2 regions of the Pseudoalteromonas sp. S3785 genome follow, and region 2 is predicted to be linked to the other one. Evidence: riboswitches for the same ligand, from Rfam matches in the RefSeq annotation. Region 2 holds a riboswitch; the other holds the start of a gene.
What was found. A riboswitch is a leader RNA that binds a small molecule or an ion and turns the genes downstream of it on or off. The one in region 2 is predicted to bind lysine.
Positions count from the first base shown of each region.

Region 1 (18,298 bases), on a different contig from region 2:
TGCAAGTGAGCCTGTGTAACGATGGACCTGTTACCTTTAACTTATCGGTTTAATTATCAGATTTAGTAACAATAACGATATGATTAACAAAGCCCGCTACTTTATGCGGGCTTACTTTTACCCCAAATACATTTAGCAATAACTGCTGCAGTTGAATTAACTGCGACTCATGCTGCGATAAAAAGTTAATAAATAGCGTGCCACCAGCGTTGAGCGCATCGTATATTTTTTGATAAAACGCGTGTTCAAACAAAAATCGTGGCGCGTCTAACCGGCTAAATAAATCAAGAATAATCCAGTCATAGTTATGTGCTTTGCTAAGTACATTTTGTGCATCATCACACTGCACGTCACTTTGGCTTTTAAGAGCGAAAAAATCTGTATAGCAGGCAATTATATCTGCATTTTTTTCAACTGATGTTACGTGTGCCTGCGGGTAAGTGTATTGTAAGTAATTACGTATAGCGCCACCGCCAAGGCCAAGTTCTAACACATGATTTGGTGGTGCTAAAGTTTGCCACTGCTTAGCTAAATAGGTTAAATGTGGAAATAGTAAGCGCTGTGGATTGTTAAGCTCTATCACCGATTGCAACGTATCGTTAATTAGCAGCCAGCGAAGCTGCCCGGATTGGCGAACCTGTATGTGATCGCCTGCATATTTATGCCAGTAAACTAGTTGCCCAATATCTTGGCTGTGGCTAATAAAGTGGCTACTCACTACACCCGTTGAAGGGTTTATAAAATCGCTCATAACATTAAGGGCCTGTTGACCTTTCAGGATTAAAGTTTGTTCAATCTAGGGGCGATTCAATCGCGGCGCGAGATTTGTAACCTAGTGGGCTAGGTAACTGCTCCTGCGTTACTCTACTGGCTTACACCCATGTAGGCAACAAAGAGTAAATTTCCCCTAGGCAGAACCCTTCGCTCAGTGCATGTTCAATCTCTAAAGGCCCAGCATAAACTAGCTGATGAGATGGGTAAAACAGTTATTTTTTCGCTTGCTTACCAAAGTCGTATTGGCAGTGTTTAAAAGATGGAGTATGGTATTTGCCATAATAATTCCAACCAACTTAATCTTTAATTTTCTAATGTAAAAACCAATGTGCAGGTTAAAGAGTTATTCAGTTGGATTACATGCCGTAGCCTTTATTTTTTATTTACGGCAAAACAACAGGAGTATATATGTTTCAAGTAACTACACCGCAGAGCAGCGAAGACTGGCAAGCGTACTATCAATTACGTTGGGAAGTACTACGTGCGCCTTGGAATGAGCCTCGTGGCTCTGAACAAGACGATATGGAACAAGACTCAGAGCATCGCTTTATAAAAAATAACAACGGTGATGTGCTTGGTGTGGCCCGTTTACACTTTAACAACCATGAGCAAGCGCAAGTACGTTACATGGCCGTAGCCGAAGGTAACCGTAACCAGCATATTGGTAGCCGTTTATTACACGAGCTTGAAAAAATAGCATGGACCCAAAACGCAGGCGAATTAGTGTTATTTGCTCGCGAGCGTGCGCTTGAGTTTTATAAGCGCCACGGCTATGAGCTAAAAGAAAAAGCCCACTTAGCGTATGGCGATGTTCAACATTTCAAAATGATTAAGCAAAAGCCTAGTGAGCCTGGCTGGTTTCGCCATCCCGATTGGACACAAATACTGCAAAATATTTGGCGTGAATCAATCCCAATTAGTGATGCAATGGGTATAAAAGTAGAGAGTTATACAGATTGGCAATTTACGACTCGTGCTGATTTAGACGCTAATTTAAACCTACATAATACTATGTTTGCAGGCTCTATTTATAGTTTGGCAACTTTAACCGGTTGGGGCGCAACGTACTTAGCGCTTAAAGAGGCAGGACTTGAGGGCAATATTGTATTAGCCGATGCCAATATAAAGTATTTAAAGCCACTGAATAAAGAGCCGCGTGGTTGTGTTGATGTGCAAACTTGTAAAGGTAAGCTCGGTGAGCTGGAGGCAAAAGGAAAAACCAGCTACGTAGTACCAGTTACTATATTTGATGGCAGCGACGTTGTTGCAGAATTCGAAGGGGTTTTTGCTGTTAAAAAGTAATCGGTAACAGTTCACTAAAAAAGCCAAGCATTTTAAAAATGCTTGGCTTTTTTAGCAGCGCATATAATGTTAAAGCAAATCGGTCAACAAGATACCCACGCCAACACGCTCAATATCGGCGTTGTAATCAATCAGGCTTTCGCCGTAACCGTTAAAGTACTGGGCGTAACCACGTAAACGACCCCAAAGAGGGAATGACCAATCTAACTGAATTGCACCACGATTATCTGAATTTAAATTATTACGTGTCATAAAGCTAAACTCATGATCATGATAGCGGTAGGCACCGCTAAATTCAAAGTAACCCATGTATTTGTAAATATCAGGATTGTCATCACCATCAGCTTCTAATGGATCCTCTTTTTCGTCTTCAGCGATTCGGTACCAAGGTTTGAAACTAAATACAAAGCCTTCGTTTTCCCAAATGAAATTGGCATAAACTCGGTTCCATGAACGAGAATTAGGTTGGCTACGGCCATTAGATTGATGAGAAATACCCAGCGCTATGGCCATTTCATCGCCCCACAGTACGTTTTCTTGGTCTAGGTAATTTACCCAAAAAATTTCTGGCTCATAATTGGTTTCACGAAATGGCGATGAAATTTCAGAATTATAAATTTGCCAGTATGATTGCAAAGTAAAACCAAAGTAGATGGCTTGGTCGTCATCTGAAAAGTCATCATATAATGGAACCTTTATAGAAAGCTGGTATTTAGCCTCTAGGTTATCAAGTGGCTCGCCATCTTGCTCATCGGTTAGCTCGTCAAAGCCATCAAACGGGCGATCGTTTGGATGCGATACATACGAAAGTGGCAAAATGTAGTTACGTTTATGCGGTGTAATCACGTTACGGTTTTTTTTGCTTACTTCTTCGCGGGCTTTACGTTTATCAAGTGCGGTAAGTTGTTTGTTTTCTTCAAGAGCTGAACACTTTTGACGGAGTTCGTCTAAGGTTTGCTTTCCGTCGCCACCAATTACTTCGTTTAAAATACATTGCTTAACAAGCTCTATATCGTTGTCTTGTTCGTTTTCTTTTATCTCTTCTTGGGCAAAAGAGGGGGTACTAAGTAAAGCCGTGAGTGCAATCCAATAACGCCAGCTCATTGTTTATTCCTTTGAGAGTAGGGTAGATTTATAAATTATAACGTCTTTTTACATTTGTAACGGTGAACTTTTACTGAATTTACGTTTAAACCATGTTATTTACGTTTGCTTGTAGTGTTTAGATCAAAAGAAAAGCGGCCTAAGCCGCTTATCTAATGTAAATTAACTTTTAAATCATTAATTTACTCTCACGCAATGAGAAGGGTGAGCTATAGCTCAAATACGTTTGTAAAAAACTTATAAAGTTCAGTGCCTTGGTTAACACTTGCCGAGGCAAAGTGCAAAATTGCAATAGCATCACAATCGAGGCTAAGTGTTTGTAGTGGCTGCTCACTCAAGTAGCGCTCCATGCGTAAAACATGTGCAATGGGCTCGCCTGCTTTAATATGCCCACCTAGCGGGGCTACATATTCAACCATGCCGCCAATAGGGGCGTAGTAAGCATAGTAGTCATCTAAATGGCATGCGTAGCGGGTTATATTGCTCGGTTTGTGTGGTGCGTCTACCAATACATTTTTATGATTTAAATAGCTTAAAATACTGTTTGCATCGTTGTGTGCTTCTTTTAAATCTATTTTCTCTTGGCTACCTAGCTCTACCGTAAAGGCTTCCACTTGTACATTAAAGTCTCTGCCTTTTGCTTCAAGTGCTTCACTTAGGTGCCACCATGGGCAAAAGCTGGCTTCATCCATTGCACCATCAAAGTCGCTTGGAATAAGCAGCACATGTTCAATATTAAAATAGCGGGCACTGTCGGTTGCATAGGTTGGGCAATATAAATGCTTGCTTGAAATTGGACCTGTGTGTAAATCAAGTACTATATCGGCTTGGTGCGCAAGCTTTTGCAGGTTAAGCGCAATGCGTTTACCTGTATTGAGTAAATACGCGGGGCCGTTGAGTTTAGTATCTATTTCATCAAGCAAGGCTTGTTTAAAGTGATTTTTTAAAGCTGCGTCGTCGTACTGGCTATGCTCTTTGGCAAACTGGGTCACTAAATCATTGTTGTAGTGATACATGCGGTTCCAGTTAGTGCCAGTAATTGGATCGAACCGTCCAAGGGTAAATTCCCCTGATTTTTGATTACAACCAATAGGGTTAGCGTAAGGTACTAAAGTAATATCACCTTTTAAATTTAGCTGCTTTAACTGCTCTAGCAACTGAAATATAACCGCGTTACCTTGTACCTCAGCGCCGTGCATATTGGCTTGAATATAAACGCTTGGCCCGCTGCCATCGCCTTTTAAGCGATACACAGGAATAGTTAGAGGTAAGCCGTTTGCTACTTCCCCGACTACAACGTTTTCTTGGCTGATGGGTGTTGTTATGCTCATATTTATTACCTTAGGTAGTGGCTGGCATCTTCAGCTTGGCGTACACACGTGAGCTCGCCATTTTGTAATACGTATTCTGCAGCTAGCTCATGGCATAAAAAATAGGGCATGCTTTCGGTAAAACCATAGGCGCCACATTGGCTAAACACCAGCCAGTCTTGCTCGTTTAAATCGCTTGGTAGGGTATGCTCGCCCAAGCAATCAAGGGCAGTACATAATGGGCCATATAAGCTCATTGCTTGTTCGGGCGCCGTTGATTCGCGTAGTAGCGCTGCAGGAAAGTCTTGGCTTGTAACTGCAGGGCGTAATAAGTGGTTAATACCACCGATTAAAATAACTTGCTGTTGCCCGTAGTTTTGTTTGCACTCAACAACGGGGTTAGCGTAATGACCGCATTCGCCTACAGCATAGCGGCCAAGCTCCATCCAAAGCTCGTCTACACCTGCGTCTTTTTTAATTTTTGCCAGCGCGGTGATTAATTCATCCCACTCAAGTGTTGCATCGTTTGGTGTATAAGGAATACCTAAACCGCCGCCTAAGTCTAAAATTTTAAGGTTTATATTTAAGTTACTGGCAAGGGCTGTAAGCGGTGCAATCATTTGCGACCACAGCTCGCTTAGCTTTTGCGTGCTAAGCATATTACCCCACTGAAAAATATGCAGACCGTCAAAGCTTAGGGCTGGGTAATCGCCAGTATTGAGTGCTTGCCATTCATCGCAGCCAAGCCCAAACGGAGTTAGGCTGTCACCCCCTAGTGGGTTTTTTTCACCTTCAGGCCAGCGTAGTTGCACACGCAATAAAACTTGCAGCTGCGTATTTTGCAGTTGTGCTTGTTGGTTTAACCAACGTACTTGATTGAGGCTTTCGGCAACAAAAATACGTACGCCGCGCTCAATAAAGTGTTTAATTTGTTTAGGGCTCTTTGCAGGCCCTGTGTTGAGCACGCGCTGCGAACTAATACCTTGTGCAAGGACTTGTTCAAGCTCACCTTTACTTGCTACGTCAAAGTTAAATCCGGCGTTGTCTAGGCATTGAATAACCTTAGAGAGCGGGTTCGCTTTTACTGCATACCAAAGCTTTACATCGGTTTGTGCAACTAAACGCGCAAGGTGTGCGTTTAGTTTATCTAAGTCGTAAACGAAAAAAGGGGTATCAAGTTGCTGTGTAAGCGTATTAACAGCGTTTTTGATTGGCGTGCTCAAAAAGCTCATTATCGTAAAACCTCTTCTAGCAATAATGATGCATCGCTTTGTTCGTCGCGGTATTTAACAATGAGTGCACACGACATGCTGAGGCCTTGCTCACGAGCCCACTCGTTAGACGCAGGGCGAGAGCCAGGTATTACAATTGCGTATTCTGGAATTGGCTCGCCTTTTTCAAGCTGGCGTTCGTTTACGCAGTCGTATACTGGAATGGTTGCTGATAAGCGCACACCTGGTGCAAGTACCGCGCCTTTTTTAACCACTACGCCTTCTACTATCACGCAGCCTGCGCCAATAAACGCATCGTCTTCAACCACGACTGGGCTAGCACCGATTGGCTCTAACACACCACCAAATTGAACAGCTGCACTTAAATGTACATTTTTACCCACTTGTGCACACGAGCCCACTAATGCGTGGCTATCAACCATAGTGCCTTCGTCGATGTATGCGCCAATATTTACGTACGCTGGTGGCATAATAATTGTGCCTTTAGCTACGTATGCACCACGGCGAACACTGGTGCCACCTGGTACCATACGCACGCCATCTTCAGTGCTAAATTCTTGTGGTGCAAGGTTATGCTTATCTACAAAGCCACCTGCAAACTCAGTGTTAGTGCCATTTTTAAAGGCTTCTAAAATGCCTTGTTTTACTTCTACGTTAGCTTCCCATTGGCCGCTTTCGTTTTGTGATGCTGCGCGTACTGCGCCCGATTCTAAATTATTTAGTAGTTCTAACCAGCTCATTATAAAAACCTGTATTTAATGCCAAGATAAAATGGTGTCGTTTGCAGTGGTAATGCAATCGGTTTGCGTTAACTCAAGATGTGTTAAAGGTGGACGCAACAGTGGGCTATTTAAACGCCCTTGCTGGTGCATTAGCACTTTAACGGGAATAGGGTTTGCTACAGCAAATAGGCTATTGATAGCCTGGGTCCACTGAGCAAATAAATTGGGGTGTTGACCGCTCAGGCTGCGCTTTACAAACTCATGTGTTTGCAAGGGCCATGCATTGGCCGCAACCGAAACCAAGCCTTTTGCACCTGCTTGGGCAAAGTAGGGCATAAGTGCATCGTCGCCACTGTATAGCGCTAAATTAGGCGCGGCTTGTCGGTATGCTTCAAATTGGGTGATGTTGCCACTGGCTTCTTTTAACGCCCACAAGTTTGGGTGCGCTTTTAAGTTTTCAATGGTTTCGATAGGAATGCTTACACCGCTGCGTCCAGGTACGTTGTACAACATACACGGATGTGCGCTTTCGCTTAATAAGCTTTCGTACCAATGTGTTTGACCTACAGCACCTGGTTTAGCATAAAGCGGCGAGCCTAGTAAGTAACTGTGAATAGGTAGCTGATTACAATAGCTAACCCATTCTTTTTGTTGGGCTAAATTGCTACCGCCTACAGCAACCATAAGCGGTACACTGGGTTTTAATTGGCACACGTGCTCAACAATGCCTTGCTGCTCTTTAAGCGTAAGGGCTAAGCCTTCACCTGTGCTACCGAGCAGTAAAATACCGTTTTGTGCCGCTTCTTGTTCGCTAACAAGTGTTGTGAGCGTGTCGTAGTCAACATTACCTTGTTGATCAAACGGCGTAACAAGCGCTGTCCACAGTGCGTAGTCGTCTAAATTGAAGTTGTGAATCATCTCTTACGAACCTATAAGGTGTTCGAGATATTAAGGAGGCTGTATGATGTGAGCCGCATTAACGTCGTTCGAACAGTATTCGAAGAGCGAATGGGCTTAAAATAATAGGGCGCACGGCCTTATTATTTAAGACCAGAAGCTCTCCACCAAACTAATAAGCTGTTTTAAAACAGCTATTGGTGACAGTCGCTAGGATTCAACCTAGTCGCCCGAAGTAATTGCTTCGCAAAAGCGTTTACCTCTCGGCGGTATTCCCCTCACATATGCTCACTGGAGTTTGCGCTCCTAACATACGCTACCTGAATAACGCACCTCTTCTAGCCCTTTGTATTTTGTTTAACCGCAAAAGGTTTAACAAAATACAATTTAGATAGGGTAATTGCGGCGATTAAAACATTTTAGCCGTCTAGGTGTCAAGTTGCAGGATACAGATTAGTTCATCGAAAATGTGGGTGGTTACGTATTGGCTGCTTTTCTCGTAAACTAACCCTATGAGCAGTGATGAGGTATTTAATAAGTATGGAAAAATTTAGCGATATTTATAAGCGAGCTGTAGAGCGAAAAGGCTCTGAAAAAATGCTTAAGTTATTACTCGCAAAACCCTTATCTAAAAAAGCATTAAGCGCATTAAGTGACGACGATTGGCTTGAAGAATTTACCCGAAAAGTATTTCAAAGCGGGTTTTACTGGTCGGTAATAAACAGTAAATGGCCGGGTTTTAGAGAGGTTTTTTGGGAGTTTAGTGTTGATAAATTACTAATGATGCCGCCCGATATGCTAGAGCAAAAGGCAACGGATGAGCGCATTATTCGTAATTATAAAAAAGTGAAAACGATTCCTGAAAATGCTTACATGATCCACGAAATAGCTCAGGAACATGGCAGTTTTAGCAAGTTTATTGCTGAGTGGCCAACAGATAATATTATTGGCTTGTGGGCACATTTAAAAAAACAGGGCGCTCGATTAGGTGGAAATACCGGCCCGTATGCCCTAAGAGCGCTCGGTAAAGATACGTTTTTACTTTCACGAGACGTAGAAAGTTACCTAAGAGCACATAAAATTATTGATGGTGGGCTGCAAACTAAAAAATCACTCACTGCAGCGCAGGCATTTTTTAACGAAATGCAAAAGCAAAGTGGTTTAAGCCTGCAAGAACTTAGTTTAATTGTGGCCTATAGCGTTGGCGATAACCGAGTTGGCATACGCCAAAAGGCAGAGGATTAATAATGAAATTAGTGCCTAGATACAAAGACATAGCAGATAACTTTGCAATAGAGGATAACCCATCGAGTGTTGCTGCTCCGCAATTGCTATTGTGGAATGCATCGTTAGCTGAGAAATTTAATCTAGATGTTGAGCCGCAGCTACGTGCTAGCACTTTTGCAGGCAACGAGCCGCAATCTGTAAAGGCAGTGGCACTGGGTTATTCTGGGCATCAGTTTGGACACTTTTCACCACGTTTAGGTGATGGGCGAGCGCATTTGCTTGGTGCTATTAGCGACGATAAAAATCAGCTGTGGGATATTCAGTTAAAAGGCTCAGGGGCCACTCCTTTTTCAAGAGGAGGCGATGGACGATGTGCACTAGGCCCCGCTATCCGTGAGTATATTATGAGCGAAGCTATGCATGGCTTAGGGATTAAAACCACGCGGTGTTTGGCTGTTGTTGGCACAGGCGAAGCTGTTTATCGTAATCCACCGCAACCAGGCGCAATTGTGACTCGCTTAGCAAGTAGTCATATTCGCGTTGGCTCGTTTCAGTATTTAGCAACCCAAGGGGATGTAGAGGGATTAAAAAAACTAGCTGATCTAGCCATTGAACGCCATTACCCAAGTATTCAATCAGCAGGGGCTCAGCGCTATTTAGACTTTTTAGCAGCCGTTATAAATAGTCAGCTAGCGCTGGTTATTAGCTGGATGCGAGTGGGCTTTATTCATGGCGTTATGAATACTGATAATACCTTGATAAGCGGCGAAACTATCGACTACGGCCCGTGTGCAATGATGAATACCTTTGATTTTGATACCGTGTTTAGCTCAATTGATAAGCAAGGTCGGTATGCCTATGGTAATCAGCCAAATATTGTAAGTTGGAACTGCGCGCGTTTAGCCGAAAGCCTAATACCGCTGATAGATGAAGATGACGAACAAGCTGTAAGTTTAATGACGCCGCTAATTAATCAGTTTTCTACGTTATTTAACGAGCAATATAATCAAATGTGGGCACAAAAATTAGGCTTAGCAGGTTATAACGAAGACGATGTGGAGCTTGTAAGTAAGTTATTATTGTTATTCCAAGAGCATAAGCTCGATTATACCAATACCTTTGATGCCCTTACCGAGTCACTAAATGGTGGCAAAGTGCCAGATGAATTAACGCAATGGGCCCAGTTATGGCAAAAAAGGTGTGATGGAAACAGCTACAACCTAATGAGAGCGGCCAACCCAAGGGTTATTCCACGTAATCACATCGTCGAAGAAATCCTTGCACAATATAATCAATACGGCGAGAGCGATCTGCTAAGCGACTTCTTAACGGTGATGAGTAAGCCCTATGATAAAACAGCTAATTTAGCCCGCTTTCAAGAGACAGGTAAAGATGACAAGGGCTATCAAACTTTTTGCGGTACTTAAGTATTGTAATTAATTGTAAGTTTTTGATTATAAATAGTCATTTTTAAATAATGCAGTGTACAATGATTGAGCAGTTAGGCGCTCAATGGTATTGTGCGCATTCACGAACAGTAACTATTTATAAATTACCCTAATTTATTAATTGCAGATTAGGTAAAAATTTTTACTTAACCTACAATTGGTGGTTGGAATGCCTGTAGATCGTTGAAAAAATTTATAAACTTTATTTTTCGTTAAGTATCGATTAACAAAAGCTCGGGTAGTGTGTACAAAACTGGTTGAGCTAGTATTGATTAGCTACAATTTTCTAAGTTGTTAAAATGGGAAGAAAACAATGAAATTAAAATCACTTACAATTGCAATTGCGTTAGCTGCAACTAGCGCGTCTACATTCGCTGCTGATAAAGAAGAAGGTTTCTATATTGGTGCATTTGGTGACTACTATGATGCGTCATGGGAAAACATGCGCGCTCAAGCTGGCCTTGACGTAAACGAGTCAACTGGTTGGGGTGTAGAAGCAGGTTACCGTTTCAGCGATTACTGGAGCGCTCGCCTTGAGTATGCAGATATGGACTTTAACGCGTTCGATAAAGCTGCGGGCAATCGTAATAATATCGACGGCGAGCGTTACGGTATTGATGCACTTTACCACCTTGACGGCGGTCCTTTCTACGGTCTATTCGGTATTAAAGAAATGGACGTAGTAGATGACAACACATTCTTAAACGCAGGTGTTGGTTACCAACACTTTATTACTGATGGCTTTTTCGTAAACGCTGAAACTGCGGTATATCAAGGTCTTGATAAAGGTTACACAGATGTAGGCGCTAAAATTGGTATTAACTACTTATTTGGCCAAAATTCTATGCCTGCACAGCCGGTAGAACCAGCACCTACCACAGTGGTAGAGGTTCCTGTTGAACCTAAAGACAGCGATAACGATAACATCTTAGATAAAGATGATAAGTGTCCTAATACGCCAATGACAGACGCTGTTGATGGCGATGGCTGTACTTTATACGAAGACCGTGAAGTAACAACTAGCTTATTAGTTACTTTCCCACATGATTCTGCACAAGTTGGTCAACGTTACTTTGACGACATTGCATCAGTATCTGAGTTTTTAAAAGAGCACGAAGATACAACTGTACTACTTGAAGGCCACGCGTCAGCGGTAGGTAATGCAAACTACAACAAGATGCTTTCTAAAAAGCGTGCTGATGATGTAGCACAAGAGCTAATTAAAGATGGTATTGCTGAAGATCGCATTACAACTGTTGGTCTAGGTGAAGAACGTCTTAAAAATACAGCTAACACGAAAGAAGCTCACGCTGAAAACCGTCGTGTAGAAGCACATGTAAAATCTATTGAACGTGTAAAAGTTAAGCGTTAATAGTTACTTACTTTATTTTAAAAACCCAGCTTAGTGCTGGGTTTTTTATGCCTTTAAAACAGCATATGCAATATTAATCAGATTAAACAAGAATGATTATTACTTAACAAACATTCACGAAAATAGAATTTGCGCTCACCACTATTCATAATATTTATAGTCGGTATAATCAGTTGCTTAGCTGGATGGATTTTCATCTATACATAAAAGCTTTATAATCCCGCGTTAGAATACTATAAGTATTGGGTTACTTTTTTTGCGCATGAGGCGCTACCGAATACTTTCACGTCACCAAGAGGGCAATATTGTGCTACAAGAATATCGTAAACACGTAGAAGAACGTGCCGCGTTAGGTATCGTACCAGCGCCATTAGATGCTCAGCAAACGGCTGATCTTATTGAACTAATTAAAAACCCACCAGCGGGCGAAGAAGAGTTCATCTTAGATTTACTCGTCAACCGTGTACCACCAGGTGTTGATGATGCAGCATACATCAAAGCAGGCTTTTTAGCGGCAGTTGCTAAAGGCGAAGCACAATCTCCATTAGTATCTAAAGAAAAAGCAGCAGAATTATTAGGTACAATGCTAGGTGGTTACAACATCGCCCCAATGATTGAGCTACTTGATGACGAAACACTTGCGCCTATCGCTGTAAAAGGTCTATCAAACACATTATTAATGTTTGATGCATTTTACGACGTAGAAGAAAAAGCAAAAGCAGGTAATGAGCACGCTAAAAAGATTATCCAATCTTGGGCAGATGCAGAGTGGTTTACTAACAAGCCAGCCGTTGCTGAAAAAATCTCTGTTACAGTATTTAAAGTAACGGGTGAAACAAATACAGATGATTTATCACCTGCACCAGATGCATGGTCACGTCCAGATATTCCGCTTCATGCTTTAGCTATGCTGAAAAATGAGCGCGACGGTATTAACCCTGAAAAACCAGGTGAAGTTGGTCCAATTTCACAGTTAGAAGAGTTAAAAGCGAAAGGCTTACCGCTTGCATACGTAGGTGACGTTGTAGGTACGGGTTCTTCTCGTAAATCGGCAACCAACTCTGTGCTTTGGTTTATGGGCGATGACATCCCATACGTACCTAATAAGCGCGTGGGTGGTGTATGTTTAGGTAACAAAATTGCGCCTATTTTCTTCAACACAATGGAAGATTCGGGTGCGTTACCAATTGAGTTAAATGTTGATGAGTTCAATATGGGTGATCAAATTGATATTTACCCATACGAAGGTGTAGTTAAGCGCCACGGTACTGATGACGTTATCTCTACTTTTGAACTTAAATCAGACGTTATTTTAGATGAAGTACGTGCCGGCGGCCGTATTCCTCTAATCATTGGTCGTGGTCTAACAGACAAAGCACGTACCTCTTTAGGTTTAGGTGCGACTGACGTATTTAAAGTACCAGCAGTAACAGAAGTGTCTGATAAAGGCTTTACACTAGCGCAAAAAATGGTTGGTAAAGCATGTAACGTAGCAGGTATTCGCCCAGGCCAATACTGTGAGCCAAAAATGACCACTGTAGGTTCGCAAGATACTACAGGCCCTATGACACGTGATGAGCTTAAAGACTTAGCATGTTTAGGTTTCTCTGCAGATTTAACAATGCAGTCATTCTGTCATACCTCTGCTTACCCTAAACCAATTGACGTAAACACTCACCATACGCTTCCTGATTTCATCATGAACCGTGGCGGTGTTTCACTTCGCCCTGGCGACGGTGTAATTCACTCTTGGTTAAACCGTATGTTATTACCAGATACTGTAGGTACCGGTGGTGACTCACATACACGTTTCCCATTAGGTATTTCGTTCCCAGCGGGTTCAGGTGCAGTAGCGTTCGCAGCAGCAACAGGTGTTATGCCACTTGATATGCCTGAGTCTATTTTGGTTCGCTTTAAAGGTGAAATGCAGCCAGGTATCACTTTACGTGACCTCGTACACGCAATCCCTTACTACGGTATTAAGCAAGGCTTATTAACAGTAGAGAAAAAAGGTAAAATCAACGAATTCTCTGGTCGCGTACTAGAAATTGAAGGTGTTGAGCACTTAACTGTTGAGCAAGCGTTTGAATTATCAGATGCATCAGCAGAGCGTTCAGCAGCAGGTTGTACTGTTAAGCTTTCTAAAGAGTCTATCAGCGAATACCTTGAGTCTAACATTGTTATGCTTAAGTGGATGATCTCTGAAGGTTACGGCGATGTACGTACAATCGAGCGTCGTATTACTGCAATGCAAGAATGGTTAGCAAACCCAGAACTTATGGAAGCTGACGCTGATGCAGAGTACAAGCACGTTGTAGAAATCGACCTAGCAGAAATTAAAGAGCCAATCCTTTGTGCTCCAAATGACCCAGATGATGCGCGTTTACTTTCTGATGTTACTGGCGAGAAAATCGACGAAGTATTCATCGGTTCTTGTATGACTAACATTGGTCACTTCCGTGCTGCGGGTAAATTACTAGATGGCTTTACTGGTCGTATCCCAACGCAACTTTGGGTAGCTCCACCAACGAAGATGGATAAAGACCAACTAACTGACGAAGGTTACTACGGTATCTTTGGTCGTGTTGGTGCGCGTATCGAAACGCCAGGGTGTTCACTGTGTATGGGTAACCAAGCACGTGTTGCTGATAAAGCAACGGTTGTTTCTACCTCAACACGTAACTTCCCTAACCGTCTAGGTACAGGCGCAAATGTATTCTTAGCATCAGCTGAGCTTGCTGCTGTTGCGGCAATTTTAGGTAAATTACCTACACCTGCTGAGTACCAAGAATACGCAGAGAAAATCAATGCAACGGCTGCAGATACATACCGTTACTTGAACTTCCACCGTATGCCTCAGTACACTAAAAAAGCAGACAACGTAATTATTCAGCAAGCTGTATAATTTAAATCTGTTTTAAAAAACCCGCTTAGGCGGGTTTTTTTATTGGTTTAAATAAATTTTAATACTTTCAGCAGTTAAGCCCAAAAAATCAATAGTTGGAATAATAATCAGCAAATAAAGTTGATAATTAACAAAAAATGAACAACTATAAATGATAATAACATTTGTTAATGATTGAGGGAGCAATCAACAAGTATTTTCTTGCTCCGCATTAAATAACTATCGGAGCACATAATGGAAAATAAAAGTAACTGCCGATTAAAACTAATAGCGAGTACTGTGAGTGCGTGCTTTTTAGTATCAGGCTGTAGTTTTGATAAAGATGAGGATAGCGACGAAATTGTAAACTTAGCTCCCTCTGTAGCAATTTCTGGGCAAGGAGAAATACAAGAAAAAACCAGTTTTTCACTTACTGCCAGCGCTTTAGACATTGACGGGCAAATAGTGAATTATTATTGGCAGCACGATTCCACTTTAAACCTCAGCGCACAAAACCCAAACTCAAATGAAATCACTTATCTTTCACCCGACATTACAGAAGATGTAACCGTTAATTTTACAGTGACTGTAGAGGATAATGATGGAGCAACAACAAGCGCTACTCATCAAGTATTAATTAAACGCAACTCAACGGCCGTTACGCTTAATGGCTTAATCACCGATAATACAATTAGTTATGCAAGTGTAGAAATAATAATAGGTGATGAAGTTTATTCAGCGACAGCAGATGAAAATGGTGTCTACACAATAGTATTAGATGTCGATGAAGCCCTAGAACAAACCCTAGTAAAAGTTAAAGCTAAAGGGCGGGATGATTTAAATCCTGGGGTTGAATTTATCTCTCAGCTTAGCTCTGTTAAAAAGTTAGCTACGCAGGCAGGTGATGATGGCATTTTAGACAGCGATGAAAACTTTGGCGTTAACACTACTAACGTGACAACAGCAGAGTATGCACTGATTGTAAGAGGCGGTGATGAACCGACAAGTGAAGATGAGCTAGATAATGCACTTTTAAATGTTGATGCAGATGAAAAAGTACAGCTGGCGAGCCTGATTAAAATTATTGTAGATAACCCTAATTACGAGCTGCCTGAGGGCGTAGAGAGCACTCTAGATTTAGTAACTAACGAAGAAGCAGCAGAGCAGTTTGAAGAGGACGTTAATGAGCAAGATCCCGATTTAATAGAGCAAACAAAAACCGAAATTAAAGAAGATGAAGATTTAGTAACAGGCTCAAAAGAGCCGTTGGTTGGTGAATATATAATTAATTCTCCGCGTTATTATGCAAATCCCGCTAGCCACTTAACCTTAAACGAAAATGGCACTGGTCACTATCATGCAGTTACGGGTAGCTCAGTAACGTGGGAAGAAGTAAGTGGTAAAATTGAAGTTAATTTACAGTCTCCTGTACTTATTAATAAATACTCCCAAGTCGAAGACGATGTTGAAACTGTTTATGATGAGCATTTAAATTCATTCTCGTTGCAAGTACTCGGCGAAAACGATGTTTTTAAAACAATAGATATTAAAAGTGATATTACAGTCTACGAAAACAGCATTGAAGCGCGTAACAAACAAGAAATACAAACCACCAACCTTATTCTTAAAAGTAAAACCTTAAGTTTGACCGTCGAAGATATTGTCGGTGAGTGGGAAATGGAGCGAACAGAAAGCCGTAATTTCATTAGCCACCTAGAGACTATTGCTTTTTACGAGGATGGTACAGGCGTTGTTTTAAGTGATAATTCGGCCCCGTTTGAGTGGGAGCTGACTAATAATAAATTACAAGTGACCTATGATGAAGACGGTAGCGTTGGAACAACAAATTTTTGGTTTACTAAAGATCTAAAAGCAGGCTATCAGCTAGTTTCATTAGATACTACATCAGCCGACCCAGCTGATAGCCAATATGGCTTAATGATAAAAAGAGAAGCGGTGTCTTTATCGAATGACGATTTAGTTGGGCGTTGGCAAGGCTTTGTTGGTACGGCACAACTTTATGATATGAACGTGTTTGCCGATGGCACAATAATGTTAGGGCTCGGCACAACGTCTTACCAAGGGGTTTTTGAGGATGGAAAACTAACTAGGCGCCGCTATGAATATAATGGCTATACTGTGAGCAGTTGTGAAGGGTTCGATGAAACCTGTTACTTAAGCGGCGAAGTAACCCATGACATCATTGCAGTAGAAGACAGTCAATATTACTTACTAAGAGAGTTCAAATGGTTTTCTCCTGACGGGGATATGTATGATATCCAAAAAGGTTTACTTATTTATCAGTACAGTAAAGAACTAAGCTATTCTGAGTTTACGCCCTACTTATTACAAAGCAATTTTAATCTTTATAAAAGTACTGGCGAGCAAGTAATAGAAGATCGAATCAGGGTAAATTACGATGACGGCTCATTTACGATAACAATCGATGGTATCGAGTATGAAGCGCAGTTAAATGAAGGTGTCATTGAATATCAAAAAAATTCGCAAACATGGCTTTTTGAAATTGTTAGTGGTGATGGTGAAACATACACTATTTGTAATTACCAACAAGGTAGTAGCTGTACACAGAACGATAAAACAGTCTATCAATCTAAAAACCCACGAGTGACTTTAACAGCTGTATCTAATGATTTTGGTCAACTACAGCCAGCAGTTCAAGAGGTGCCTTTTGCTCAGCTGGTCGGTTTTAATATAGCGCCTAATGAGGGCTATGAAGTTGACTCAATAGAGGGATGCGAAGGTTATATTGAGGGAGAATATTATATTGCCTTTAGTGGACACAGTGACTGCGAAATTAATGCGACCTTTGTGGAAAAGCCAGAAACAATATCAGGGCAATTTTTAATTAATAATCCTGATTACTTTACCTCTACCTCGTTCAAATTAGAGCTTAATGAAAATGAAGAGGGCGCATTTACTGGCAATAACCAGGTTGCGATCACTTGGTCTAAATATTTTGACGAAATTAGAGTTTATTTTTCTGATGAGTATGTATTAAATGAAAGTGTTGCGTATGAAGTTGAAAATGGCACTCAAGTAGAAGTTAGACGTAAAGATGTAATGACCAGTATTGTACTAAAGGAACGTTTCGATTTAGGTAACGGCTGGTACCAAATGACGCAAAGTTTAAGTAAGTTTCGTAACGAGGAACTAGTTGAAGAGTGGCACAGTGATAGCTATGTTAAGTTATTTGATTCAGTAGTGCCTCAAATTGATTTAACCTCAAGCGATTTGGTTGGTAGTTGGTCGTTAGATATCCCATCTGAAAGTACCGTTAAGGAATTACTGCTAAATGATGATGGAACAGGTAGCGTAGTCGATACTATAGATGAAGCGCAAACAGAAAGCTTTTCTTGGCAGCAAACAGCAGTAGGACTTAAAATTACGACTTCTGATAGCGTTGAAGATATCTATATTACTAAGGATATAGACCTTGGCTATCAAGTAATTATGCAAAGCCAGTATGAAGATGAAAAGCAAATAAATGTTGCCATAATGGTAAGGCAAGAAGAGCAAGAAATTACCCCGAGTAACTTTACTGGGCGTCATTTATTTAAAGAAGGCCATGACTTAGAGACCATTTGGGATGAGCTACAAATATATGAAGATGGCCAAGTGTTCTTCACCTTTTTTACAAGCTCCATTCAAGGTGAGTTTAAAGAAGGAAACTTTAGTCGAAGCAGAAAGTATGACCAACTAACAGGAACATACGGCTCCGATTGTGATTTGACTTTAGAGACGTGTTTGATTGACTTCACAATGGATTATAGGCTTATTAATCGCAATGATGACTACCAAGTGGTTGAGCGTGTATCTAGAGCTTTTGATACAAATACGGGAGAAGAAAATTTTTCTTATGCGTCACTTTACTTTGAGAACTATATTGAAAATACAAGGGCTGATAAGTTTTATGAGCATGAAATCCCTTTTGAAATTTACGAGCACAGTGGTGAGAACTTCGTAAAGTGGGGAGTTTACTATGTGGATGGGTACGAGCTTTGGAAA
Region 1 covers NZ_PNCT01000011.1:71,299-89,596, reverse strand. Annotated here, with positions in the region: gene dtd (D-aminoacyl-tRNA deacylase) at 1-53, shown strand, start outside; gene CWC17_RS03840 (spermidine synthase) at 50-751, opposite strand; gene CWC17_RS03835 (bifunctional GNAT family N-acetyltransferase/hotdog fold thioesterase) at 1,183-2,076, shown strand; gene CWC17_RS03830 (phospholipase A) at 2,146-3,180, opposite strand; gene CWC17_RS03825 (succinylglutamate desuccinylase/aspartoacylase family protein) at 3,390-4,511, opposite strand; gene CWC17_RS03820 (PLP-dependent decarboxylase) at 4,517-5,722, opposite strand; gene CWC17_RS03815 (2,3,4,5-tetrahydropyridine-2,6-dicarboxylate N-succinyltransferase) at 5,722-6,462, opposite strand; gene dapA (4-hydroxy-tetrahydrodipicolinate synthase) at 6,478-7,362, opposite strand; lysine riboswitch at 7,491-7,687, opposite strand; gene CWC17_RS03805 (DNA-3-methyladenine glycosylase I) at 7,882-8,586, shown strand; gene CWC17_RS03800 (protein adenylyltransferase SelO) at 8,589-9,995, shown strand; gene CWC17_RS03795 (OmpA family protein) at 10,330-11,388, shown strand; gene acnB (bifunctional aconitate hydratase 2/2-methylisocitrate dehydratase) at 11,696-14,293, shown strand; gene CWC17_RS03785 (PKD domain-containing protein) at 14,528-18,298, shown strand, end outside.
Region 1: another riboswitch for lysine. It lies ahead of dapA (4-hydroxy-tetrahydrodipicolinate synthase); the one in region 2 lies ahead of lysC (lysine-sensitive aspartokinase 3).

Region 2 (13,710 bases):
TAACGCGTTGTCGTGGCCGTTTCTAAGCGCGTTTTTGTGTTGTGTACGCCATTCGTTATCTATTCTAAATTCTAAAATATCTGTTGGGTTGTACACAGCGCCGAGTGTTAAACGGTGATCAGGAAAGTTTAACGCGTAAAAGCTGGCATCAATATCGGCAGCGCCATAGTTTTCTGATTTATGCAAATAGGTGTAGCTAGCAATAAGTTTTGCAGAATCAAAGTGTTTAGTCGCTAAAAATTCAACCCCTGCAGTATCAATATCAACTGGGTTAGCAAAGCGCGCAGAGGTGGAGTCAAAATTAAAGGTCCAGTCGGTTAAGTTATTATCTTTTCGATAAAAAATAGCCGAGTTTAACTGCCAGCTTTGCTCTTCAAGTAGTAAGCCTAGCTCTAAGTTTGAAGTCGTTTCGCGCTCAAGGTTGTAGTTACTTCTAAATAACCCGCCAGAATCACTGCCGCCAATGGCTGTGTAGCCTGCAACTTGGCTTGCCTGCGCGTACGATAAATAAAGAGTGTGTGCTGTGCCGTCACTATTTTGGGTGTTTAAGGTTATATCACCAATGGCAGAAACTTTAGCATCATCGCGATTTGTATCATCATACGCAGCCCCTAAACGAAAGGTAAGTTGTTGGTTTTTTAGCGCTATTGTGTATTCAGGCAATATACTCAGCTTGTAATACTTTCGTGAGGTAAAGTTGTTTTCAAGTGTGGTTGATTCAATCGAGTCATCAATAAATTGTGCTGAGTAATTTATTGCCAGTGCATCGCTTTGTGCATGGCGGCCCGAAAGAGCAAGTGATTTAACTTCACTTTTATGAAACGCTTCAAATGCACTTGGGTTTTCACGCGAATAAATATAGTGATCGTCATGGGTACGGTAATATGCCGATACTTCAAAATTGCTGTTTTCAGCGTAATTTTGTTTGTGATTAACCATCCAAAGGCGGGTTTCTAAATCTTCTGTTTCGTTAACGCCAAAAGGGGTATATAAGTTAGGCCAGCCAAAAAACTTATCTTGCGAGCCATAAAATAAATCGGTTTGGCTATGCTCGCTTACTAATTGCAGGCGAGCTGAGGCGCGCGAAAAGTCATGGTCACCATTATCAATAGTGCCATCACTTTGCGAGTGAGAGTACTCACCTTCAAAGCCCAGGGTATAGTTAGCTAAGTTATCAAGTTGTGTGTTTTTAGCAGCGTGGATACTTTGCAGGTTAAAGTCGTTTGTGCCAGTACCAAGCGATACACTACCGCCAGTAATAATTGGTTTCCAACCAAACGAAACCGTACCTACAGAGCTGTTCATACCGTATAGTGCGTTATCGGCACCGGTTAAAACTGCTGGGCCGCTTAGCATTTGCGGTGCAATAGGTATTTCAGCAAAATAATGACCAGATTGCGGGTCAAGTAGGGTAGTACTGCCGACTCTAAAACCGGTATTTTCAAAAATTCCACCACGAATAGTTACATCAGCTTGCGCCTCAGCCATATTACGCGACTGTAAATCAACACGCGGGTCATACTCTAAATTAGAAATAGGCGAGTCAAATGTACCGACAGGCAGTTTATTCGCTGTAGGCGAAGCTTCAACCGTTATTTGCTCGATTGATGACTCATCAGGTAGCGTATTGGCATCAACAAATGGGGTAACGCTGCATAACAGTGCAGGTAATATAATGTGTGGTGTGCGGCTCATGTGTTTCTCGTCGTTTTTTATTTGTAGCGGCGGTTACAATTAATTTCAAAGCTTATATTTGAGCATGATAAAATAACTAAATGTAACAGCAGACATTTTGTGCGCGATTGTACATTAATTTGTTAATAACTGCATTTGATAACCATTCACACTTTTCTCATTAGGTAACATTTATAATGGATACTAAAGAACACAATACTATTTACATTGCTGGTGGCTGCCTGTGGGGTGTACAAGAGTTTATGAAACACTTACCAGGTGTAATAAGTACTGAAGCAGGGCGCGCTAATGGAACAAGCAAAACGACAGGTGGCGAATACGATGGTTATGCAGAATGCGTAAAGGTAATTTTTGACCCAAACGCCGTTAGCCTAAATAAGCTGTTTGACTACTTTTTTGAAATTATTGACCCATACAGTATTAATAAACAAGGAGATGACGTAGGCCCTAAATACCGCACTGGTATTTACAGTAAACACCAAAACCATTTAGACGCAGCAAGCAATTATATAAATAAGCGCAGTGATGCCGAAAAAGTTGTAGTAGGCGTTGAGAAGCTTACCAATTACGTACCAAGCGATGCAGAGCATCAAGACCGTTTAACCAACCACCCAGATGACTATTGCCATATACCCTTTGAGTTATTGTATAAATACAAAACGAGTTAATAAAAACTATTGTTTATTTTTTCTTTGAGCTTTTTTGCTTAGCTTTTTCTCTTTTTTACGCGGAAACATGTCTCTGCTTAGGTATGGTACTGCTAAAAAAAAGATCCCACATCCTAAGTAAAAAAGAAGGTTAAAAATATAAGCAAATGGAGAGATCGAGAAAAAATAAACCTCAGATTCAACACGATAATCTGTTGGTGTATGAACATAACCGTCGTATATAGATTTGACCGTTATTATTATCAGCAACAGCCCTAAAGCAAAAGAAAACAAGGAGAATGCTATTTGATTTAATAACATTCTGGTATTACTAATATTAGCGTATTTTATTTTTGGCTTCTTTTTTGTTTTTTTATTATTTGATTTCTTCATGTTTACCAAAAAAAGTAATAAGCATAGCTATAAATATTCCAACAAAGCCAACGGTTGAGAAAACCAAGCTATATTCACTTTTAATGCTGAAAATATTTAGCAGACTAGTTATTAACAAAAGTGATATTCCAGCAGCTTTTATAATTTCTAGTGTTTTATTCAAACGTATCCATGTTTGACAAGATGGGCACTCGACTTCAAAAAATATCCCTTTTTTATTAGTATTTTTTATATCTCTATTATTGATTTTATTCTGACAGCTAGGGCATGTAGGTTTCATTTTAATCCTTTATTTAACCTTTTTAATTTCTCTTAATACTTTAGAATCAATATAGCTTGATCTGCGGTTTACTGTAAATACCAGTATTTGGGAGTGATGTAAGTGTTTGTGCTCCTTTAGCTAATGTAAGACCTATTTATAAAGTAATTCTGCCAAAGCTATTATAGGAGGGCTTAAAATTTGAATTATAAGAAATCATAAGTAATTAGAGGCTGCGCTTCTCGCGCAAGCAAGCTTAGCGCCTACAAGTAAAGCTTAACCGATGTTTTGTAGACATGCAGCTTGCTGACGTGATGAGCACAGCTCGTAATTATTTAGCTCTGCAGCACCAAAATATACACGCATCAAAAAAGCTCACATATTGTGAGCTTTTAAAAGTTACTTAACGCCAATTTTAACTTACTGCTGCTTTTGCGGCGGGAAGTTGCTTAAAATATTAGTGACTGTTTCTTTAATTGACGCTTCGCGTTGCTCAGGCGATTGTTTTTTCTTTAAACGGCCTTCTTTTGCACCGCGCCATATCAGCTGGTTTGATTCGCGGTCAATAATATCAATCACTAACGTACCCACTTCGTATTCGCGGGCGCTAATATCGCGTTGAAAACCTGTACCCCAGTATCCCCAACGTGCGCCGTAGCCTACGTTAAAGCTGTCTACTTCAAGCTCTTTATCTACCGATGCATGGTAGTTAACTAATACGTCAGCTTGTGCGGCGTCAACTAGGGTCATACCTAATGTTTGGCTAAGTTCTTTATTAACAGCCGTACGTACGCGTTTTTCCATTAAACCGTTAATTTGGTAGTTTGTGGTGTCTTTGGTTAGGCTCGCGTTTTCTACCCAAGCAAATGTTTTAAAATTACTAAAGTTGGCTGATTTGTCGTAATCCCAATCTGGGGTTTGCGTACAGGCTGTAAGTAATGCCAGCGCTGCAACAATAAGTATATTTTTCATTACGTTTGCTCCAATAAAATGCGTTAATTTAAAATAACACACATGGTTTAAATGTGTATTAGTTTAACGTCCTATATTTTAGTTTAGTTAGTTTGCCTTAACGGCCAATTAACTGAGTTCAACTTCTATCCAGTCTTTTTCGTCTACCCAATTTTGTGCGCCATCCTTTACTGAACGAATAGGTACAATGTAATCACAGCTTACCTGCGGCTTAACCGAGGCAAAAATTGGCACAAAGCCAAAGCTCAATGCGGTTTCTATGATTGCTTTTTGGTTTTGCGGGTCGATATCGGCCGCTTCATCTATATAAATAGGTATACGGTAAAGGTTTTGTTCTTGATCGCTTAATAAGTAACGAATAAACAACATGCCACATAATAACTTAATGGTGATACGTGTGCCGTTTGAACCGGCTGAATCGATTTTTTCAAAGTGTTCGGTTTCGCCTGCGCGGTTTACCACTTCAAAACGAATGTCGAACAAATCAGTTAAGGTTAGGCCAGCTTTATCTGAGGCAAGTTTTATTAAGTGATCTTTCGCTTCGTTTACTGCGCTTTCGCTGTAGGGTTCCTGGCTTAATAAATCAAGGGTATCGCCTTGCTCAAACTGATGCGACGTGCTGATAATAGTATCAATACTATCAACCAGCATTTTGCGCGGTATCACGTTAATTTTAAACGCTTGAAGGTTAGAAATACGGTGCTGGCTTATGCCTTTATTAAAGCTATTCATTTCGCGACGAAGACGGTCTAAATCTTCACGCAAGCCTTTAATGGTTGCGGCTACTTCAGTCAGGGCTACGCGACCTTGGCGCTCAACAGCATCGCGTTCGTTATCAAGGTTATGAAACGCGCTAATCAACTTTTGGTATTTAGTAAATTCGTCGTTTTCGTTATCGAACTTAGTAATGCCTGCGTTATATACATGCAAATAGGTATTACGCACGTTTATGTCAAAATTGCGCAGCTCTTGGCAGTCTTTATTAAAGTGATGTACTAGGTCGCTTAAGTTATCAAAGTCGACTGTTATATCAATCATGTATGGGGTTACTTTCCCGCTGTATAAATCAAGCGTGTGGTCAATTCGCTCGCTTTTAACTTGGCGAAGGCGCTCGGTTTGGCGATTAATTTGCTCTTGTTTAGATTTAATTAACGAGCGTCTGTCTGCAATTGAACCACTATTTTTTTGAATATCTTGCAGGTAGTCGTCAACTTGTTCGCGCTCTGCTAATAATTGCTCTTTTAGCATGGCTTGCGCTTCTACCGACTGCTGCATTACCTCAAATTGCTCTAAGCGTTTAAGTGCGCTTTCTGCGCTCAATAGCTCATCATAAAGTGCATCTTTTTCTTTTTGTTTCTCTGCCACGTTGGCAGCTACTTCGCGCTGTTGTTTAAACTCTTTTAAGGAGCGTTCAAGCGCGTCTAATTGAGCGCTAAGCTGGGCTTTGTTTTCGCCGCTTTGCATTTGTACAGGCGAGAGTTTTTTAAGCTTAATGCTTGCCCCTGGAAGGGTTAGCACACCGCCTTTAACGTTTTCACTTAATAGCGATAAAAATTCCCCAAAGGCGTCTTCGTCATCAATGGTTATATCGCCCTGGCTGGTGGTTGCAAACGAGAGTAGGTCGGGATTTAAAATGCGCGATATTTCTTCTACTTCTTTGAGTGATAGGTCTTCGCGCATACGAGTAAACAAATTAAACTCAAGGTTTTTAAGCTGTAGTTTTAAACTTTTTATTTGTTTTTGGGTTTCGCTAATGCGGTAATCAAGCGTATGTAGGCTTTGCCCTTGTGCGCTGGTAATAGAGTGCGAAAGCGACTCGTAATCTTGCTTTAGTTGCGCAAGGTTTGCTTTAAGGGTGGCTTTATTTACCAGTTCAAACTCGCTTTTAAGGGCGCTGTAATCTAAAAACCATTGCTCAATTTGGGTTTGTTTGCGCTCTATATCGCGCGATTGCTGCACGTATAAGCTTTGCTTTTGTTCAAACTCGTGTTTTTCGTGCTCTATATCTTCAAGGGCAATGGCGAGTTCGCTTAGTTGCTCTTCTTGGTAGGTGTCAAAGTCTATTAGTGCTTGGTCAATTTTAGGTGCGTAAGCTGCTAACTTACCTTTAAGCACGGTTTGGTTTTCAAGCATTGATTCAAGCGCACTTATTGGCTCTTGCATTGATTCAAGCGCTTTTAATTCGCGTTTAGCGCGGTTTACTTTATCAAACGAGCGACGCCATACTTCATAAAAGTCCACTTTAGAGTTTGACATATGGCGCTCAAACACACGTAACATAAAGCGTTTAACATCGCTTGCGCCTAATTTGTGTAAGTTAAGAATACGCCTAAATATTTCTTTATAAATGGCGGAGTCTTGCACGTTATTAAGCGGGATCATTTTTAAATTAATGTCGCCGTCAAAGGGCGTTGCGCCACCGGTAAGTAGGGCGTTTAGCTCTTGTGCTTTTAGCTCTATTGGGTTGTAACCTTGCGTTTTTAAATGATTAAACAGCTTGGTAAACTTAATTATGGTATTACCTTGCGTGTACTGCGCTAAATCAAGTTTGCCCTGATAACAAAAGTACTGATGCGCATAACCGGCTATTTTACCAAGGCCTGCGACCCCAATTACGACCGAGCCATGAGGGAGGTTAGCTTCGAGTAAAATGTACGATTGATCCGATGAAAAATAAAATTTACGGGTTTCATCTAAATCATGGCCGTCCCATTCGGTTAGGCGCAAATCGTTTATTAGCGGAAATTGCAGGGCGTTAATAACCGAGCTTTTACCGGTATTGTTTGGCGCACAAATAGAGCTGCTTTTATCAAGTGGGATCACACACTTTGCATAGCCTGCGGTATTAAGTAGGGCGAGTTTACTCAGTCCGTATAGATTTTTCATTGCTCGTCCTCCGTAATGTAAGTTTCTTCATTTACTTCCATGAGTGCATCAATGTAACGGTGAATAGGCGCTTGTAGCATAAAGCCGCCTTCTACTTCGCGGGCAAGGCCTAAACGTACCATGCGCAGGTAAACGTCTTTTCGTAAATCTGAGCCCGAAAAGATCTCAAGCTGATCAAACAAATGTTTGTTAATTTGCACTAAGGTTTGCATCAGTTCTAAATCGTTTACTTCATCAAATAGGGCGCGCATTGGGTCTTTACCTGTATTGGCAAAGTGCTCAATTAAAATGTAAATGGTTAGCGCAATAGCACGGGATATTTTACCCATATTCGGTGTACTTTCGTCGCTGGCAAAATAGTAAAAGCCACGGCTGTCGTGTTTTAGATCGTGGCCCAGGGCGCTAAATAAGGCGCTGTAAGATTCTATGTGTTGGTCAAGTTCTTGCCACATTACGTTGTCTTGTTCGCAAATATGATAACCCGCGCCTAATTTTTTATTAATGGCTTGCAGGTGTGTTAGCTCGTCTAGGTTTATATGTGTCATGTGTTACTCGTCTGCCTGTGTATCTGGCTGAGGCGCTGAATTAAATGGGTATAACGAAAAATGTTGGCCGGCAATTTTTATGCGCGCTTTTTCATCGCTTTGGCTAATGTGAATTTCACTGTCGCTGACTAATTTTTGATATAAAAATAGCATTTCGTCGGCCTCTAACTCGGGGTAGCTTTCGTCTAAAAATTGCAGCAATGGCTGAGGCTTTTTACGCTTTTTATTGGAGCGTTTTGCAAAGGTTTTTTTAACATCGTGGTAATCAGGAATGTTTGGCGTTACAAACGCCGGTACGTCTTGTTGCTCTGGAAGCTGGTATTCTTCGTGTTCAAACTCTACCAAGCTTGCCATGTAGGCTACTATATGGCGATGTTGCCCAAGCGAGTAACGTTGCGCATCACTTACAAAGTTTGGTTGCACCGCACTTAGCATGTTATCTACGCCATTTTTACGCACCAGGCCAAGCACTTTTGCCGCTTGGCGGGTAATTAAATTATTACGGCGTAGCTCTTCGCGCAGTGGCATAAGCATATCGGCACTTTTACGTAAGCTTTCTCGGCCAATCAAATGCATTTCGAGTATACGGGTACGTAATTGCTCAAGCATGCGTTTGTCGTTGTAGGCCTTACCCGAGCGTTCAATGTGCTCTATTTGCTTACTTATTTGTTGCTCAATAAGTGTAAAGCAGGCATGAAAGTCGCCTCTAATATCGACCATTTCAAGCATGGGCTCTATGTATTCGTCAAAGGCCTCTATTACGGCTTTGTATCGCTTTTGCAAAGATTGCACAGCGTGATCAGATTTAGCCTGCTCAACAATATTTAATATGGCGTTTTCGTTGTGTGCGTAAAGCTTCATTATTTTACGCACCCGATCATCCATAATGCGGCTATAGCGGCGTAAATCGTCATAATCTTCCATGCTACCTGCGTTATCCAAACGGTTTCCTAGGCGCGCTAAATCATCCACTAAAACGCTAATTTCTTGTGCTAAGCCTAGGTGTTCTTCTTGTAATAAAAAGGTGGCAAAATCGGCTATTGCACGGTTAATTTCAAGCTGCGAAGACTTAGCCAATGGAATAAGTATATCTTGATTGAGCAAACGATTTGTTTCTTTGTATATGCGCTCGTTTGTCCACGTAGGCTGTTTTTGTTTAATAGCGTTTTGTACGTCTTTTAGGCTAAAGTCGGCCATTTTAAAACGTTTAAATAATAGCTCTAAAACACCCCAATGTTCGCTAAGGGTATTTAGCAGCTTTTTAGCTGGGATCATATGAGGTTACAACATCCTAGTATTTTATTATTGAGTTCTCAAAGTTGACTCATTATTACGTATTCTACCAGTAAATAGTATTCGTTTTTAAGACCATTTAATAATAGTTTTTGCATGAGGGCGGTGCTAAAATTCGCGCCGAAATTGGGCACGCACAAAGGAGTGATTTTTGTGTGTTCTTTAAAACTATATCAAAGGTTATTTAACTACCATGGTCCCCTCGATAATTTTAACCCTAATAGCGATTGCCTTCTTACTGATCGTTATAGAAGATATAATTCACGTAAATAAAGCTAAAACAACGCTATTTTTTGGCACGCTTTGTTGGATTATACTTTTTGTTAACCCTCTTCATGGGCAAAGCCCCACCGAAATTCAGCACCTTTTAAACGAAAACATACTAGAAATAGCCTCACTTTGGCTGTTTTTAATGGCCGCCATGACCTTTGTTGCGTATTTAAATTCTAAAGGGTTTATAGAAAACATAGTGCATCGGGTAATGCCTAAAAGCATTAGCGAGCGACAACTTATGTTTTTAGTGGGCGGGTTTGCTTTTTTGTTTTCGTCTATTTCTGACAACGTAACCGCTACCCTTATATCACTTGCTGTGGTTATGTCGTTACAGCTTGAAGCTAAAAAGCTGATTAAATACGCCACACTTATTGTGTTTGGGGTTAACTCTGGCGGTGTATCGTTAATAACCGGTGATGTAACCACCTTAATGATATTTTTAGATGGCAAAGTGTCTATTGCCAACTTATTACTGCTTATAGCGCCTGCGTTTATAAGTGTGATGTTACTAGCGCTTTTGCTCTCTATTGGTATGAAAGGGAAAATAGAGTTCCAAGGCTCGCAAAAAAAACGCATAGAAAAAACCGACATTACTATTGCCATTATATTTTTATCAACCGTGGTAAGTACGTTAACACTTAGCGTAATTTACAGCGTACCGCCGCTACTTACATTTTTATTTGGTTTGTCGGTTATGTTTTTAGTGGCGCAATTTTTAATGCGTAAAAAAGATATAAACAAAGACATAATAGACTTTGTGCGCGACATAGAATATGACACGCTACTGTTTTTCGTTGGGGTTTTATTATTGGTAGGGGCATTAAAAGAGATTGGCATTTTAAGTAAATTTACCGATTTATACGCAATAATGTCACCTGAGTACGCTAACTACTTAATGGGCATATTATCTGCAGGGGTTGATAATGTACCGCTTACCGCAGCCTTATTAAAAGCAGATATAGTAATGAGCCAACAGCATTGGTTGTCGTTTACCTATGCAACAGGGGTAGGTGGGTCAATGCTAATAATTGGTTCAGCAGCGGGTATAATTGCAATGAGCAAACTTAAAGCACTTACTTTTACTAGTTATTTTAAATTATCACTGCAATTATTAATTTGTTATACCGTAGGTTATACAGGCGCATATTTTATGGGTAGCTTTGTTTAATTTTACTATAAATGCTTGACACCTAGACGTCTAAACGATAACTTTCAAAGCCCCGCTAATTAGCGGGGCTTTGTTTTATTTAGCCAATGGTTAATAAAGCATTCAGAAGAGGTGCGATACTTAGGTATTTAATGGTAGGTGACGAACGCCCATAACCATTAAAGAGGGAAGTACTCGCCGAGGAAAACAAAGTTACGTCGACAATGTTTTTCGGTTTATGGGGCTGAATCCCCAAAACTGTCACCAACTTAGGTGGAGAGCTTCTGGCAGCGGACACATCAAATATATTCCTTTGCCAAGTTCTTCTTGTTTTTCAGCGGTCTGGATACCGCGAAAGGAGACGAAATGACTACCCAATCAGTGCCACAAACAGTATCAGGCGCAAAATCAGATTACATCGTTGCCAAATTTGGCGGAACCAGTGTTGCAAACTTTGAAGCGATGAGTCGTTGCAGCGAAATTATTGTTGCAGATAAAAGCGTACGTATTGTTGTTGTGAGCGCCAGTGCCGGCGTAACTAACCACTTAGTTGCATTGTGCAAACCCGACCTTAGTAAAGAACAACGCCAAGAGCACATAGATGGCGTATTGGCTATTCAGCAGGCTATTTTAGATGAGTTGTCGCTTGATGCCGATTTAGCCGTAGGCTTTAACGAAACATTAAAAGCATTCCAAACACTAGCCCTGGAAACACTCAATACAGATCAACAACATGATGAATTACTTAGCTTTGGTGAGCGCTTGTCGTCTTACTTATTTGCGCAAGTGCTGCGTTTAAAAGGCTTAAATGCTGACCGTTTTGATGTACGAAAAGTACTTAAAACCGATAGCCAGTTTGGTAAAGCAACACCTAATGTTAAAGCTACAGCGCAAGCGGCTAAAGAAGTATTAATTCCGCTACTAGATGAGCAAGTAATTGTGACTCAAGGTTTTGTGGGCAGGGATGAGTTTGGCCAAACAACCACGCTTGGCCGTGGTGGCTCAGATTACAGCGCAGCATTACTTGCAGAGGCAATCAACGCTAAAAGCGTACATATTTGGACCGATGTAGTGGGTATATTTAGCACCGACCCTCGTTTGTGTGCAAAAGCAACACCAATTGCCCGTTTAAGCTTTGACGAAGCCGCAGAAATGGCCACCTTTGGGGCAAAGGTTTTACACCCAGCCACTATTTTACCAGCCAGCCGTAGTCACATTAATGTATTTGTAGGCTCAAGCCGTGAGCCAGAGCGCGGTGGCACGTGGATTGAGCGCGAAAAATCTCAGCAGCCGGGTATACGCGCTGTAACGCAACGTAAAAACCAAATATTGCTTACTCTTAAAAGCCCTGAAATGCTATTAGCAAGTGGCTTTTTAGCCCGTGTATTTACCATTTTAAGTGAGTTTAATATATCGGTCGATTTAGTGACAACGTCAGAAATAAGCGTAGCGATTACCCTTGATAACGCGCCTAATGCCTCGCGCCCCGAGCTTGAGCAAGCGTGTTTAGATAAGCTTGCTGAATTTTGCCATGTATCGGTTGAAAATAACTTAACGTTAGTGGCGCTTATAGGCTCTGAAATACAGCTACGCCAGCACGAAATGAATTTAATGAATGTTCTAAAAGAGTTTAATATTCGTTTAATTTGCCACGGTGCAAGTAAGCACAACCTTTGCTTTTTAGTAGAGCAGGGCGAATCTGATACTGTAGTACAAGCAATACATAGCCGCTTATTAGAAAGCGCTGCCTAAGCTTATAAAGCCAAGTTATTAAGTATTTAAGTTATTAAATTATTGAGCAAAAAGCACCGCCAGTCGGTGCTTTTTTTATGTGCCACGCTTACATCAAATAGCGCATTGGCACACGCTATATTGTTGCTCGTTGCTACAAGGTTTTGCTGTGAGAACTCACTAAATACATTTGGGCTAAGCAATTGCGCTATAGGGCGGTTAGTTGCTTTAGCGAGCGCCTCTTTTAAAGTCCAAATTCTAAAGAATGTGTACGCTTGGTCCACAATAGCAGTAGGTGCGGTAATTAAGTCAATTTCAGCTTTATTGTAAAAATGTTTAGCGAGCTTTTCGAATGGGCGTTTTAAGCTTATTTTTTCAATATCAAACCCAAACTCTGTATTAGTAACATTAAGAGCTACACCCACTAAGCCATGTGAGTGCGAAATACACGTATTAATAACGCTGCGGTTTACATGGAGCTGAAGTTTTGAGCATTTTTCATTAAAGTGGGTGCTCATTTTATTAAGCGGTACGTGCGCGTATTGGGGCTGAGTATGCTTTGTAAGCTGCTTTAGCAATATACGCGATGCTAAATATTCTTGCTTTGCTTGCATGCGTTTACGGCGATTTATAACGCTTAGTTCAAATGGGCTTAGGTACTGGGTTAAATCGAGGTGTTCTACTTTAAGTGTGTTGGCATTAAACACTAAAATAGTATTGTTGCTACGGGGTAAATCGCTATAAAAAGAGGGAGCAATACTTAGGGTGTTTTTAAAAAAATGGTTAGTCATACACGCTTAAATTAAGAGAGTGCTGTAATAATGAGCGGTTAACAGCGCTTATTTATGCCAACAGCAATTTTATTACTCAGTTGGCATTAAATATGGTTTAATTCACAATAATCAAAGAATAACAGAATTTGTAGATGTATGGCACAAGTGCGTGATGGATTTCAAAGCCGTTTTGGTTTTGTTTTAGCCGCTGCAGGCGCAGCAGTGGGTTTAGGTAATATATGGGGTTTTCCTACGCAAGCGGCCAACCATGGTGGCGGTGCATTTTTATTGGTTTACTTTGTTGTTATATTTTTACTTGCGCTACCTGCGCTTTATACCGAGCTTTATTTAGGGCACCAAGCACAAGCAAACCCAGTAAAAGCATTAGGGAATGCGTGGCAAAATACCAACAAAAGAGTTGGGGCTGCGGCGGGGTATATAGGCCTTGCGGGCGCTGTGGTTATGCTTAGCTTTTATTCTATTGTAGCTGGGTGGATGCTTTCATACGCTATTGAACCCATAACGTCATTTTTAGGCTTTGATGGCGCTAGCGAGTTTTTACATAGCGACTCGGTACTGCGCAATTTTATATTTACCCCGCTTATGCTTATTTTAACCGCCAGCATTATTTTAAAAGGGGTTAAATCGGGTATTGAAACCTGGTCGCGCCGCTTAATGCCGTTACTATTAGTTTTATTGGTTGGTTTAATTGTTTATATAGCCAGCCTTGAGGGTGCAAGCGAAGGCTTTGCTGCGTATTTAATACCTGATTTTAGCCAAGTGCTCGACCCTAATTTAATTATTGCAGCTATGGGGCAGGCGTTTTTCTCACTCTCATTAGGTGTAGGTTGCATGATGATTTACGGCTCGTATTTACAGCCCGATGCTAACCTGCCAAAACTAACCGCAAGCGTTGCACTGCTTGATACCAGCGTGGCATTTTTAGCAGGCTTACTTATTGTGCCAGCAATTTACGTTGCACAACACAATGGGGTTGAGGTGTTTAGTGGCGGTAAACTAATTGGCGAAGGGCAGCTTATATTTGCTATTTTGCCAGAGCTATTTAGCACGATGGGTGAAATAGGTTTACTAATAG
Region 2 covers NZ_PNCT01000088.1:468-14,177, forward strand. Annotated here, with positions in the region: gene CWC17_RS17595 (TonB-dependent receptor plug domain-containing protein) at 1-1,695, opposite strand, end outside; gene CWC17_RS17600 (peptide-methionine (S)-S-oxide reductase) at 1,872-2,363, shown strand; gene CWC17_RS17605 (hypothetical protein) at 2,370-2,735, opposite strand; gene CWC17_RS17610 (hypothetical protein) at 2,719-3,015, opposite strand; gene CWC17_RS17615 (DUF4136 domain-containing protein) at 3,415-3,966, opposite strand; gene CWC17_RS17620 (Mks condensin complex protein MksF) at 4,075-6,852, opposite strand; gene CWC17_RS17625 (condensin complex protein MksE) at 6,849-7,397, opposite strand; gene CWC17_RS17630 (MksB family condensin complex protein) at 7,401-8,672, opposite strand; gene nhaD (sodium:proton antiporter NhaD) at 8,884-10,131, shown strand; lysine riboswitch at 10,230-10,402, shown strand; gene lysC (lysine-sensitive aspartokinase 3) at 10,477-11,862, shown strand; gene CWC17_RS17645 (4'-phosphopantetheinyl transferase family protein) at 11,889-12,632, opposite strand; gene CWC17_RS17650 (sodium-dependent transporter) at 12,771-13,710, shown strand, end outside.